One region of the Pseudomonas sp. ABa2 genome, then DNA from elsewhere that is predicted to be linked to it. Evidence: predicted binding sites of a transcription regulator. Region 1 holds the regulator's gene; the other holds the start of a gene.

The links. The regulator FliA, encoded in region 1, starts transcription of late flagellar genes. The targets are predictions, from matches to a motif close to CTAAAGTTTNNNNNNNNNNNGCCGNTAA.
Region 2: a site for FliA is predicted at 3,758-3,785, ahead of motA (flagellar motor stator protein MotA). Genes of this name have one in related genera too.

What each region holds. Positions count from the first base shown of each region.
Region 1 is NZ_CM155239.1:1,865,541-1,872,391, forward strand. It holds gene flhF (flagellar biosynthesis GTPase FlhF) at 1-1,187, shown strand, start outside; gene fleN (flagellar synthesis regulator FleN) at 1,284-2,114, shown strand; gene fliA (RNA polymerase sigma factor FliA) at 2,111-2,857, shown strand; gene AC1G9C_RS09230 (chemotaxis response regulator CheY) at 2,941-3,315, shown strand; gene AC1G9C_RS09235 (protein phosphatase CheZ) at 3,335-4,123, shown strand; gene AC1G9C_RS09240 (chemotaxis protein CheA) at 4,137-6,308, shown strand; gene AC1G9C_RS09245 (protein-glutamate methylesterase/protein-glutamine glutaminase) at 6,351-6,851, shown strand, end outside.
Region 2 is NZ_CM155239.1:4,562,334-4,569,184, forward strand. It holds gene AC1G9C_RS22150 (class I SAM-dependent methyltransferase) at 1-684, opposite strand, end outside; gene rsgA (small ribosomal subunit biogenesis GTPase RsgA) at 775-1,806, shown strand; gene motB (flagellar motor protein MotB) at 1,845-2,849, opposite strand; gene motA (flagellar motor stator protein MotA) at 2,853-3,704, opposite strand; gene AC1G9C_RS22170 (HDOD domain-containing protein) at 3,822-5,345, shown strand; gene AC1G9C_RS22175 (rhodanese-like domain-containing protein) at 5,390-6,205, shown strand; gene asd (archaetidylserine decarboxylase) at 6,274-6,851, shown strand, end outside.

The DNA of each region.
Region 1 (6,851 bases):
CTGCGCTGGATTACCAGGTGACGCCGGCGCCGGTACGGCCGAACCCGGCCCTGGAAGCCGAGCTGCGCAAGACCCAGGCGCGCATCGCCAGCGCCCAGGCCGAACTGGCTACCCGTGCCGAGCAGGACGCCGGCAAGGATCGCCAGCTGTTCGCCAACGAGTCGCTGGTGGCGCCGGAATTGCCGGCCACCCCGGTCAAGCCGCAGCGCCCGGCCGAGCCTGCACCGGTGCAGCCTGCGGTCGATCCGCGCGCGCTGGACGCCATGCGCTTCGAACTGCACGGCCTGCGCGAACTGATCGAAATGCAGCTCGGCTCCATCGCCTGGGGCCAGCTGCAGACCCGCCGCCCGCAACAGGCCAACCTCTGGCGCCGGCTGCAGCGCATGGGCCTGTCTGCCGAGCTGTCGCAGGCGCTGCTGAACAAGGTCGCCGACGTCGCCGAGCCGCGCCAGGCCTGGCGCATGCTGCTGGCCTACCTGGCCCACGCGATCAAGACGCCGAAAATCGAGCCGCTGGAAGAGGGTGGGGTGATCGCCCTGGTCGGCCCCGCCGGCATGGGCAAGACCACCACCCTGGCCAAGCTGGCGGCCCGTTACGTGCTTAAGCACGGCGCGCAGCAGGTCGCCCTGGTCAGCATGGACAGCTATCGCATCGGCGCGCAGGAGCAGCTCAAGACCCTGGGCCGCATCCTCGGCGTGTCGGTGACCCAGGTCGACCCCGGCCAGTCGCTGCTGCAGGCCCTGGCGCCACTGGCGAAGAAACGCGTGGTACTGATCGACACCGCAGGTCTGCCGGGCAACGACCCGGCGCTGCGCCTGCAGCTGGAGAGCCTGGCGGCGCGCGGCCTGCAGGCGAAGAATTACCTGGTCCTGGCGGCCACCAGCCAGAGCCAAGTGCTCAAGGCCGCCTACCATAGTTACAAGCGCTGCGGCCTGGCAGGCTGCATACTGACCAAGCTGGACGAAGCCGCCAGCCTGGGCGAGGCTTTAGGCCTGGCTATAAGCCAGCATCTGCCGGTAGCCTATGTCGCCGACGGCCCGCGGATTCCGGACGATCTGCAGGTGCCGCGCAGCCACCAGCTGGTCAGCCGCGCGGTGGGCCTGCAGGCCGCCGAGGAGCCGAGCGAGGACGCCATGGCGCAGCTGTTCGCCGGGCTCTACCAGAGCCCGGCGCGACGCGCCGGCTGAGGCAGCGAGAAGAGAATGTTGCACCCTCGGGCGACACCGTCGCCGGAGTGAACGGCCGGATGGCCAAGTCGAAGTTAGACAAGGTGTGTAGAAAACATGGGTATGCATCCCGTACAGGTGATCGCGGTGACCGGCGGCAAGGGTGGCGTCGGCAAGACCAATGTGTCGGTGAATCTGTCCATGGCCCTGGCCGATCTCGGTCGGCGGGTGATGCTGATGGACGCCGACCTCGGCCTGGCCAACGTCGACGTTCTGCTGGGGCTGGCGCCCAAGCGCACCCTGGCCGATGTGATCAGCGGCGAGTGCGACCTGCGCGACGTGCTGCTGCAGGGGCCGGGCGGCATCCGCATCGTGCCGGCGGCGTCCGGCACGCAGAGTATGGTCAACCTCTCGCCGATGCAGCACGCGGGGCTGATCCAGGCGTTCAGCGAGATCAGCGAGAATCTCGACGTGCTGGTGATCGACACCGCCGCTGGCATCGGCGATGCGGTGGTCAGCTTCGTCCGCGCCGCCCAGGAGATCCTGGTGGTGGTGTGCGACGAGCCGACCTCGATCACCGATGCCTACGCGCTGATCAAGCTGCTCAACCGCGACCACGGCATCAGCCGCTTCCGCGTGCTGGCCAACATGGCCCACAGCCCGCAGGAAGGGCGCAACCTCTTTGCTAAGCTGACCAAGGTGACCGATCGCTTCCTCGACGTCGCCCTGCAGTACGTCGGCGCCGTGCCCTACGACGAGTGCGTGCGCAAGGCCGTGCAGAAGCAGCGCGCCGTCTACGAAGCCTTCCCACGATCCAAGTGCGCCCTGGCGTTCAAGGCGATAGCCCAGAAGGTCGATACCTGGCCGCTGCCGGCCAACCCCCGCGGCCATCTGGAGTTTTTCGTCGAACGTCTGGTGCAGCAACCGACGGCAGACAGCGCCGTATGACAGCAGCTTCTGGACTTCGTATGTACAACAAGGCGCAGGCGCAGGATTCGCAGCACCAGTTGATCGAGCGCTATGCGCCTCTGGTCAAACGTATCGCCTATCACCTGCTGGCCCGTCTGCCGGCCAGCGTGCAGGTCGACGACCTGATCCAGGCCGGCATGATCGGCCTGCTCGAGGCCTCGCGTAAATACGACTCCAGCAAGGGTGCCAGCTTCGAAACCTTCGCCGGCATCCGCATCCGCGGCTCCATGCTCGACGAAGTGCGCAAGGGCGACTGGGCGCCCCGTTCGGTGCACCGCAACAGCCGCATGGTCAGCGACGCGATCCGCGTCGTGGAAGCGAGAACCGGGCGCGACGCTAAAGATCAGGAGGTTGCGGCCGAACTCCAATTGAGTCTGGAAGATTACTACGGCATCCTTGGCGACACTTTGGGCAGCCGCCTGTTCAGTTTCGACGACCTGTTGCAGGACGGCGAGCACGGCGGGCTGCACGAAGACGCCGGGCACACCCACCTCGAACCTTCGCGGGACCTCGAAGACGAACGCTTCCAGGCGGCCCTGGCCGAGGCCATCGCCGGGCTGCCGGAGCGCGAACGCCTGGTGCTGGCGCTGTATTACGATGAAGAACTGAACTTGAAGGAAATCGGCGAAGTGCTGGGGGTCAGCGAGTCGCGCGTCAGCCAGTTGCACAGCCAATGCGCCGCGCGTCTGCGCGCGCGCCTGGGCGAGTGGCGCGCCAGCTGAGGGCTGGCCGGTTTCACGATTAAAGGGCGTATTGCCGAGCGCAATACGTTTGGGACTGTACGGAGGTCGACTTGGACAAGAACATGAAAATCCTCATCGTTGACGATTTCTCGACGATGCGACGGATCATCAAGAACCTCTTGCGTGATTTGGGTTTCACCAACACCGCAGAGGCCGACGATGGCACCTCGGCGCTGCCCATGCTGCAGAGCGGCAGTTTCGACTTCCTGGTGACCGACTGGAACATGCCCGGCATGACCGGCATCGACCTGCTGCGTGCGGTGCGCGCCGACGAGCGCCTCAAGCACCTGCCGGTGCTGATGGTCACCGCCGAGGCCAAGCGCGATCAGATCATCGAGGCGGCCCAGGCCGGCGTGAACGGCTATGTGGTCAAACCCTTCACCGCCCAGGTGCTGAAGGAAAAGATCGAGAAGATCTTCGAGCGGGTCAACGGCTGATGTCGGCCGCGAGGGTGCTATGGAACACGATGACTCCATCTTGGGCGACCTCGAGTCGACCCTGAAAAGCAACGCCCGCGAGTTGGTCGACAGCCTGGAAAAAGGCAACTTCGGCGCCGCGGTACAACTGATCAACGAGCTCAACAAGGTCCGCGACCGCGGCCTGTACCACGAGGTCGGCAAGCTGACCCGCGAGCTGCACAACGCCATCGTCAACTTCCAGCTCGATCCGCGCATGCCGCATGCCCAGGAGCTGTCGCAGATTGCCGATGCCACCGAACGCCTGAATTACGTGGTCACCATGACCGAGAAGGCGGCCAATCGCACCATGGACCTGGTCGAGCAGAGCGCACCGCTGGTCAACGACCTCAGCGACGAAGCGCAGAGCCTGAGCGCCGAATGGGGCCGCTTCATGCGCCGGGAGATGGGCGCCGAGGGCTTTCGTGAGCTGGCCAAGCGTATCGAGCTGTTCCTCGCCCGCAGCGAGCGCGACAGCAGCAAGCTGTCCGGCCACCTCAACGACATTCTGCTGGCGCAGGACTACCAGGACCTCACCGGGCAGGTGATCAAGCGCGTCACCCAGTTGGTCACCGAGGTGGAAAGCAACCTGCTCAAACTGGTGCTGATGGCCAGTCAGGTCGACCGTTTCGCCGGCATTCAGCACGACCATGAGCAGCTGCGCGCCGAACAGGAAAAATTAAAAGAGCCATCTCGGGGTGAAGGTCCGCAGATTCATGCCGATAAGCGTGATGACGTCGCCTCCAGTCAGGACGATGTCGACGACCTGCTGTCCAGTCTAGGATTCTAAGGAGTTCCCCCCTATGAGCTTCGGCGCCGATGAAGAAATCCTCCAGGACTTCCTGGTAGAGGCCGGCGAGATCCTCGAACAGTTGTCCGAACAGTTGGTCGAGCTGGAAAGCCGCCCGGACGACATGAACCTGCTCAACGCCATTTTCCGCGGTTTCCATACCGTCAAGGGCGGGGCTGGATTCCTCCAGCTCAACGAGCTGGTGGAGTGCTGTCATATCGCCGAGAACGTCTTCGACATCCTGCGCAAGGGTGAGCGACGCGTCGACGCCGAGCTGATGGACGTGGTGCTCGAAGCCCTGGATGCGGTCAACGGCATGTTCGGCCAGGTGCGCGAGCGCAGCGAGCCGACCCCGGCGTCGGCCGAGCTGCTGGCGGCGCTGTCGCGGCTGGCCGAGCCGGCTGGTGCCGAGCCCGCCGCCGTGGCGCCGGCTGCCGCGCCGAAGTCCGAAGCCGCCGCCTCCGGCGACATCACCGACAGCGAGTTCGAGCAGCTGCTCGATGCCCTCGGCGAAGCGCCGGCCGGCGACAGCGTGGCGGCCAGCGACGAGATCACCGACGACGAATTCGAATCTCTGCTCGACCAGCTGCACGGCAAGGGCCAGTTCTCCGCGGCGGCTGAGAGCTCCGTCGGCGCGGCCGTGGCGGTCGCGGCCGTCGCGGCGCCGGCCGGCGACGAAATCACCGACGACGAATTCGAGGCGTTGCTCGACCAGTTGCACGGCAAGGGCCAGTTCGCCGGTGCGGTCGAAGCGCCAGCGCCGGCCGTCCCGGTGGCGGCGGCGAGCAGCGACGAGATCACCGACGACGAATTCGAATCCCTGCTCGACCAGTTGCACGGCAAAGGCAAGTTCGTCCCGCCCAGCGAGACCGCTGCCGCTCCGGTCGTCAAGCCGGCTGCCCCGGTTGCCCCAGCCAAGCCGGCTGCGGCGAAGCCGGCGGCCAAGGCCGAACCGGCCGCACCCCGTCCGCCTGCAGCTCCGGCGCCCGCGGCAGACAAGGCGCCGGCGGCCAGCGAGGCGGAAACCACGGTGCGGGTCGATACCGCGCGCCTGGACGAGATCATGAACATGGTCGGCGAGCTGGTGCTGGTGCGTAACCGCCTGGTGCGCCTGGGCCTCAACAGCGGCGACGAGGCCATGTCCAAGGCGGTGTCCAACCTCGACGTGGTCACCGCCGACCTGCAGACCGCGGTGATGAAGACCCGCATGCAGCCGATCAAGAAGGTCTTCGGTCGCTTCCCGCGCCTGGTGCGCGACCTGGCGCGCAACCTGAAGAAGGAAATCAACCTCGAGCTGGTGGGCGAGGAAACCGACCTCGACAAGAACCTGGTCGAGGCCCTGGCCGACCCGCTGGTGCACCTGGTGCGCAACGCCGTCGATCACGGCGTGGAGACCCCGGAGGAACGCGAGAAGGCCGGCAAGCCGCGAGGCGGGCGGGTGGTGCTGTCCGCCGAGCAGGAGGGCGACCACATCCTCTTGTCGATCACCGACGACGGCAAGGGCATGGACGCCGACGTGCTGCGCGCCAAGGCGGTGGAGAAGGGGCTGCTGGACAAGGATGCAGCCGACCGCCTGAACGAGTTCGAGTGCTACAACCTGATCTTCGCCCCGGGTTTCTCGACCAAGACCGAGATTTCCGACGTGTCCGGCCGCGGCGTCGGCATGGACGTGGTCAAGACCAAGATTTCCCAGCTCAACGGCACGGTCAACGTGTTCTCGCAGAAGGGGGCGGGCTCGAAGATCATCATCAAGGTGCCGCTGACCCTGGCGATCATGCCGACCTTGATGGTGATGCTGGAGAACCAGGCCTTCGCCTTCCCGCTGGTCAACGTCAACGAGATCTTCCACCTCGACCTGTCGCGCACCAACGTGGTCGACGGCCAGGAGGTGGTGATCGTCCGCGACAAGGCGCTGCCGCTGTTTTACCTCAAGCGCTGGCTGGTGCCGCAGGCCTTCCACGAGGGCCAGCGCGAAGGCCATGTGGTGATCCTCACCGTGGGCAGTCAGCGCATCGGCTTCGTCGTCGACCAGCTGGTGGGTCAGGAAGAGGTGGTGATCAAGCCGCTGGGCAAGATGCTCCAGGGCACCCCGGGCATGTCCGGCGCCACGATCACCGGCGACGGGCGCATCGCCCTGATTCTCGACGTACCGAGCATGCTCAAGCGCTACGCTCGACGTTTCTGATGGTTGCGGCGTCGGTAGGTCCGGCGCCGTTTAGGAGTGTGTATGGCAGTCAAGGTTTTGGTGGTGGACGACTCCGGCTTCTTCCGCCGGCGCGTTTCGGAAATTCTGTCTGCCGACCCCAATATCCAGGTGGTGGGCACGGCCACCAATGGCCGCGAGGCCATCGACCAGGCGCTGGCGCTCAAGCCCGACGTGATCACCATGGACTACGAGATGCCGATGATGGACGGCATCACCGCGGTGCGGAACATCATGCAGCGCTGTCCGACGCCGGTGCTGATGTTTTCCTCGCTGACCCACGAAGGCGCTCGCGTCACCCTCGACGCCCTGGACGCCGGCGCGGTGGATTTTTTGCCGAAGAATTTCGAGGACATCTCGCGCAACCCGGAGAAGGTCAAGCAGCTGCTGTGCGAGAAGGTGCACAGCATTGCGCGCAGCAACCGCCGTTTTAGTTCGGCCGCGGTCGCTCCGGCGCCGGCTACGGCCAGCCCTGTGCCCGCGCCGGGCAGCCGGCCGGCGGCAACCACGGCCCGCCCGGCCGGC
Region 2 (6,851 bases), 2.5 Mb from region 1:
GCTGATCAACCAGCTGCCGGGTGCCATCTCCTCCCGCGCCTTGGCCCACAGGCGCGCCATCGGCACCGGCGAGAGGAAGCAGTAGACGACGTCGAACGGTGCCAACTCGGTACGCCACAGGCTCCCGTAGCGGATGCTGCAGTTGCCCTGCCCCAGGCAGCGCAGCCAGGCCAGGAGAAACAGCAGCGGCGCGCTCTCGACGCCGACGAAGCGCCCGCGCGGGAAGCGCCGCGCCAGGTGCAGCAGGGTGCCGGCGGTGCCGCAACCAAGATCGACGAAACGCGGCGGCGCCTCGCGCGCCGCCAGCCAATCGCCCAGTTGCTGGCGCGCGCGCGTGCCGCTGAGGTAGAGCGGCACGCGCTCGTGCAGGCTGTTCCAGTTGACCAGCAGCAGCAGGGCAAAGCCCAGCAGACAGAGCCAGCCCGGCAGCGCCGCCTGCTGCAGCAGCCACAGCGCCGGCAGGAAGGCCAGGTTGATCCCCAGCCACCAGCGCGACAACCCCAGGCGCCAGCCGATGGCCGCCGCCAGCGCCCCCTGCGCCAGCGCCGCCAGCCACAGCGGCAGGCGCAGCGACGACAGCAGCGCCAGCCCGTAGACCGCCGCCAGCAGCAGGACGACGGCCAGCCCCTGGGCCAGCATTACCCGGCGCCACGGCCGCTGCAGCGCCCCTTCGCGTTCGTCCATCCCGCCCCCTGAAGGTCAAATCGAGGCCGCGGTGCCCATGCTAAACTCGCGCGGCTTGTTTCCCGGCAACTCTACCCACTCGGAATCCCCATGGCCAAACGCCAACTCAACCGCCGCCAGAGCTGGCGCATCGAAAAGATCCAGGGCGAACGCGCGGCCCGCGCCGCCAAGCGCGAATCGCGCGCCGTCGAGGCCCTGGAAGGCGGCGACCTGGGCCCGGAGCAGACCGGCCTGGTGATCGCCCACTTCGGCGTACAGGTGGAGATCGAGGCGCTGCAGGGCGAGCTGGCTGGCCAGACCTTCCGCTGCCACCTGCGCGCCAACCTGCCGGCGCTGGTCACCGGCGATCAGGTGGTGTGGCGCGCCGGCAACCAGGGCGACGGCGTGATAGTCGCCCAGCTGCCGCGGCGCAGCGAGCTGTGCCGGCCGGACATGCGCGGCGCGCTCAAGCCGGTGGCGGCCAACGTCGACCAGATCGTCATCGTCTTCGCCCCGCTGCCCGAGCCGCACGCCAACCTGATCGACCGCTACCTGGTGGCCGCCGAGCATGCCGGCATCCGCCCGCTGCTGCTGTTGAACAAGGCCGACCTGATCGACACCAAGAACGAGGTGGCGCTCAACGCCCTGCTCGGCGTCTACCGCCAGCTCGGCTACCCGCTGCTGGAGGTCTCGGCTCATCAGGGCGACGGCATGGAGCAGCTGAAGAAGCGCCTGGACGGCCACGTCAGCGTGTTTGTCGGCCAGTCCGGGGTGGGCAAGTCGTCGCTGGTCAACAGCCTGCTGCCCGGGGTCGATACCCGCGTCGGCGCGCTGTCGGAGCTGACCGGCAAGGGCACCCACACCACCACCACCGCGCGGCTGTTCCACTTCCCTGGCGGCGGCCAGCTGATCGACTCGCCCGGCATCCGCGAGTTCGGTCTCGGCCACGTCAGCAGGGATGACGTGGAAGCCGGCTTTATCGAATTTCACGACTTGCTCGGGCGCTGCCGCTTCCGCGACTGCAAGCACGACCGCGAGCCGGGTTGCGCGCTGCTCCTGGCCCTGGAGGAAGGACGCATCCAGCCGCAGCGCATGGCCAGCTACCGGCATATTCTCGCCAGCCTGCCCGAAGACGAGTATTGAGCGGCGCCGACGTGCGCCAGTAAGCGGGGGGCCGAGGCCTACTGGTCGACCGGCCGATCGAACTGCAGCGCGCCGTCCTCGAAGATGTTCAAGCGCTCGCGCACCTGCTCGCCCGGCAGCGGCTCGTCGGCAGCGCCGGGCGCGCCGGTCGCCTCCGGTGCGGCCTCGGCAGGTGCCGGCGGCGCTTCGTCGCTGCCCTGCTCGCCCTCGATGGCGCGCTGCGCCTTCTTGGTCAGCACGATGATGTCGATGCGCCGGTTGACCGGATTGAAGGGGTCGTCGCGGTCGAACAGGGCCGAAGAGGCGTAACCGACCACCCGCGCCACCTGCTCGTCGGCATAGCCGCCGGCGATCAGGGTGCGCCGCGCAGCGTTGGCGCGATTGGCCGACAGCTCCCAGTTGCCGAAATCGCCGCGACCGACGAAGGGTTTGGCGTCGGTGTGGCCGCTGACGCTGATCTTGTTCGGCACCGTGCGAATGGTGTCGGCCATGGCCAGCAGGATGTCCTCGAAATAGGGCTGCAGCTCGGCGCTGCCGAGGGCGAACATCGGCCGGTTCTCGGCGTCCATGATCTGGATGCGCAGGCCGTCCTGGGTGATCTCGAACAGGATCTGGTCCTTGAAGCGCTGCAGCTCGGGGTTCTCGTCTACCTTGTTCTGCAGTTCCTGCAGCAGCAGTTCCAGGCGCTCACGCTCCAGCTTGTCGGCCAGGGTCTCGACCTGGTCGGCGTCGATCTCCACGTCCTGGCTGTCGGGCTGATCCTGGATTTCCGGATTGAGGGTGCGATCCGGCGCCGGCGTCGGCGTGCCGCCGAGATCGATGGCGTGCGGGCTGGCGCTCTCGGTGAAGCCGATGGGGTCCTGGAAGTAACCGGAAATGGCCTTCTTCTGCTCCGGGGTGGCCGAGGACATCAACCACATCACCAGGAAGAACGCCATCATGGCCGTGGCGAAGTCGGCGAAGGCGATCTTCCAGGCGCCGCCGTGGTGCCCGCCGGCGCGCTTCTTGCCGCGTTTGACGATGATCGGCTGGTTGTTTTCCATGGCTTAGTTGCCGCGCATGGCCTGTTCGAGCTCGGTGAAGCTCGGCCGGTGCGCCGGGAACAGCACCTTGCGGCCGAACTCCACCGCCAGGCTCGGCGGCATGCCCGAGGCCGAGGCCACCAGGGTCGCCTTGATCGCCTCGTAAAGGTTGACCTCCTCCTTGGCGTCGTGCTCCAGCGCCACCGACAGCGGGCCGAAAAAGCCATAGGAGGCGAGGATGCCGAGGAAGGTGCCGACCAGCGCGGTAGCGACCTTCTCGCCAATCTGCGCGTTGTCCGCCTCGGCGAGGATCGACATGGTGATGACGATGCCCAGCACCGCGGCGACGATACCCATCGCCGGCAGGCCATCGGCGACCTTGGCCACCGCATGGGCGGGGTGCTCCACATCCTCCTTGAGGCTGGCCAGCTCCATGTCGAACAGACCCTCCAGCTCGTGCGGGGCCATGTTGCCGGAGGACATGATGCGCAGGTAGTCGCAGATGAAGGCGGTCATCCGCGCGTCCTTGAGCACCCCTGGGTACTTGCTGAAGATCGGGCTGGCGTTGGGGTCCTCGATGTCCGCCTCGATGGCCATCATGCCTTCGCGGCGGCTCTTGTTGAGGATCTCGTAGAGCAGCTTGAGCACTTCCAGGTAATAGGTGTGGGTGAAGCGGGTGCCGAACATGCTCACCGACTTCTTGAATACCGTCATAAACATGCTGCCCGGGTTGGCCTGGAGGAAGCCGCCCAGCGCCGCACCACCGATGATCAGCACTTCGTAGGGATGAACGAGCGCCATGAACTGCCCGCCGGACAGGACGAAGCCGCCGAAGACGCAGCCCAGAACCACGATGATGCCGATGATTTTTGCCATAGAAGAGTGCTTGCAGAGCCAAGAGAGAGGGTTATTAAAAACAACCCTTCTAATTATCGGAACTTATACGCCAGACTATAGCCAGTTAAGGTCAAAAGCCAGTTCGGCTCAACTCACATGTCGACGCCAAAGCCCCTGCCACGCACCCTCGACGCCTGGCTGCACCAGCTGGCCAAGCTGCCCCTGCCGATCGAGCAGGAGCAGCATGCACGCCTGCGGCGCACCCTCGGCGACGGGCGTCGCACCTGGGGCGAGATCGCCGAGGCGATCGAACTCAGCCCGACCTTTGCCCTGCAGGTGCTGCGCGAGGCCAACCAGGCCGGCGGCACCCTCAGCGACCCGGCCGACAGCCTGGAGACGGCGCTGGCCCGCCTCGGCCTGAAGCGCTGCGAAACCCTGCTCAACCAGGCCCCCGCCCTGCCGGCAGGGGAAATCGCGCTGGCCCTGCGCCAACTCCTGCTGATCAGCCAGCATGCCAGCCAACAGGCGCGCGGCCTGTTCGGCGCACGTCTGGCGCGCCTGTGGAACGAACTGCACGGCTGCAGCCTGCTGTTTCTCGCCCCGCTCTGGCCGCTGCTATGTGCCCATCCGCAGCTGTTCGAGGCCTGGGAGCAGCGCGTCCTGGTCAAGGGCGAGCGGCCGACCAAGGTGGAGCAGGAGCTGCTCGGCGTACCGCTGCTGCAGCTGTGCCTGCAACTGGCCGAACGCTGGCGCCTGCCGGAGTGGATAGTGCAGGGCTACCGCCTGCTGGAGCGCGACCGCCGCCTGCTGGTCAAGGCGCTGCATATCGCCCGCGACAACCAGCACCCGCTGCACCAGCAGCAGTTGCTTGATGCCGACATCCCCTTGCGCCGCTGGCTGACCCAGCCGAGCAACTGCGTGCTGCTGGCCAACGGCCTGGCGCTGTCGGCGCACCAGGCCTGGAACGCCCCGCACAGCCTGCGCTGGCAGCGCCTGACCGGGCTCTACCTGCAGCTGCCGCTGGCCGAGGTGCAGCAGGAAGTGCACCGACACGCGGTGAGCAGCGCCCGCCTGAACCACGACGCCCAGCTCTGGCACCCGGCCCAGGCCCTGCTCTGGCCCTGGGACGCCCGTCGCCTCAACCCGTCACGCAGCCCGGCGCCGGCGCCCAGAAGCGACGCCCTCGACGCCTGGCGCCAGCACTGCGCCCGCCTGCTGGCTGAGCCCAGCGCCTTCGCCAACGTCCTGCAGCTGACCGCCTGCGCCCGCGACGCCGTGCAAGCCTGCGGCCTGAACCGGGTACTGCTGCTACTCGCCGATCGTCAGCACAGCCGCCTGCAGGCCCAGCAGCAGGCGGGGCTGGAGCCGGGCGCCAGCGCCCTGAGCCTGGACCCGGCGCACAGCCAGGTGCTGCGCCGGCTGCTCGCCGAACCCGGTCAGCTGCGCCTGAGCCCGGCCAATATCGCCCAGTTCTCCGCCCTGCTGCCGGGCAGCCTGAAGGCGCTGTTCCCCGGCGAACACCTGCTGCTGCGCTCGCTGGCCAGCAATGGCCGGGTGGTCATGCTGCTGGTCGCCGACCAGGGCGGCCAGCTGTTCAACGAGCTCGGCCTGCAGGCCTTCGGTAAAACCGTGCAATGCATCGAGCGCGCCCTGGCCAGCTTCGCCAGGCGCGGGCGCTAGCCCTTTCCGCTACAATCGGCCTCTTTTCATTCGAGGAGGCCTCCATGTCCGCCTTCGCCAACCTGCCCCTGGTGATCGAGCCCGCCGAGCTGGCCAGCCGCCTGGACGCCGCCGAGCTGATCCTGGTCGACCTCAGCGGCGCGGCGCGCTATGCCGCCGGGCATATCCCCGGCGCGCGCTGGGTCGACAGCAAGCGCACCCAGCTGGGCCGCCCGCCCGCCCCCGGCCTGATCCCGCCACAGGCGCAGCTCGAAGCGCTGTTCACCGAACTGGGCCATCGTCCGGACGCCACCTACGTGGTCTACGACGACGAGGGCGGCCCCTGGGCCGGGCGCTTCATCTGGCTGCTCGACGTGATCGGCCACAGCCGCTACCACTTCCTCAATGGCGGCCTGCAGGCCTGGATCGGCGAGGGCCGCGCACTGAGCCAGGACAGCCCGCCGGCGCGGCACACGCCGGTGGCGCTGACCCTGCACGACGAGCCGACGGCCAGCTGCGACTATGTGCAGGCGCGCCTGGGCGCCGCCGACCTGGCGATCTGGGACGCCCGCGGCGCGGACGAATACCGTGGCGAGAAACTCAGCTCGGCGCGCGGCGGCCATATCCCCGGTGCGGTCAACTTCGAGTGGACCGCCGGCATGGATCCGCAGCGCGGCCTGCGCATCCGCGACGACATCGCCGAAGTGCTGCAGGATCTGGGCATCACCCCCGACAAGGAAGTGATCACCCACTGCCAGACCCACCGCCGCTCCGGCTTCACCTACGTGGTGGCCAAGGCGTTGGGCTATCCGCGGGTCAAGGCCTACGCCGGCTCCTGGGCCGAGTGGGGCAACCTGCCCGATACCCCGATCGAGCGCTGAACCCGGACGCCAATCAGCTGCACGCGCCGGCTGCCTCAGCACCGGCTCCGAACCCTCAAGGACACACGATGAAACAACGCCTGTTTATCCTTAGCCAGTACCTGCTGCCCCACCACCTGCTGTCGCGGCTGATCGGCTGCGTCGCCGAATGCCGCATCGGCTGGCTGAAGAACCCGCTGATCACCTGGTTCGCCAAGCGCTACCAGGTAAACATGAGCGAAGCCAAGGTCGAGGACCTGCGCACCTACGAGCACTTCAACGCCTTCTTCACCCGCGCCCTGAAGGACGGCGCCCGCCCGCTGGACGAGACCCCCGGCGCCATCCTCTGCCCGGCCGACGGCGCCATCAGCCAGCTCGGCGCCATCGAGCACGGCCGCCTGTTCCAGGCCAAGGGCCACAGCTTCAGCGCCGTCGAACTGCTCGGCGGCGACGCCGAGCGCGCCGCGCCCTTCATGGGCGGCCAGTTCGCCACCGTGTACCTGTCGCCCAAGGACTACCACCGCGTGCATATGCCGCTGGCGGGGACACTGCGAGAGATGGTCTATGTGCCGGGGCGGCTGTTCTCGGTCAACCAGACCACCGCGGAGAACGTGCCCGAGCTGTTCGCCCGCAACGAGCGGGTGGTCTGCCTGTTCGACACCGAGCG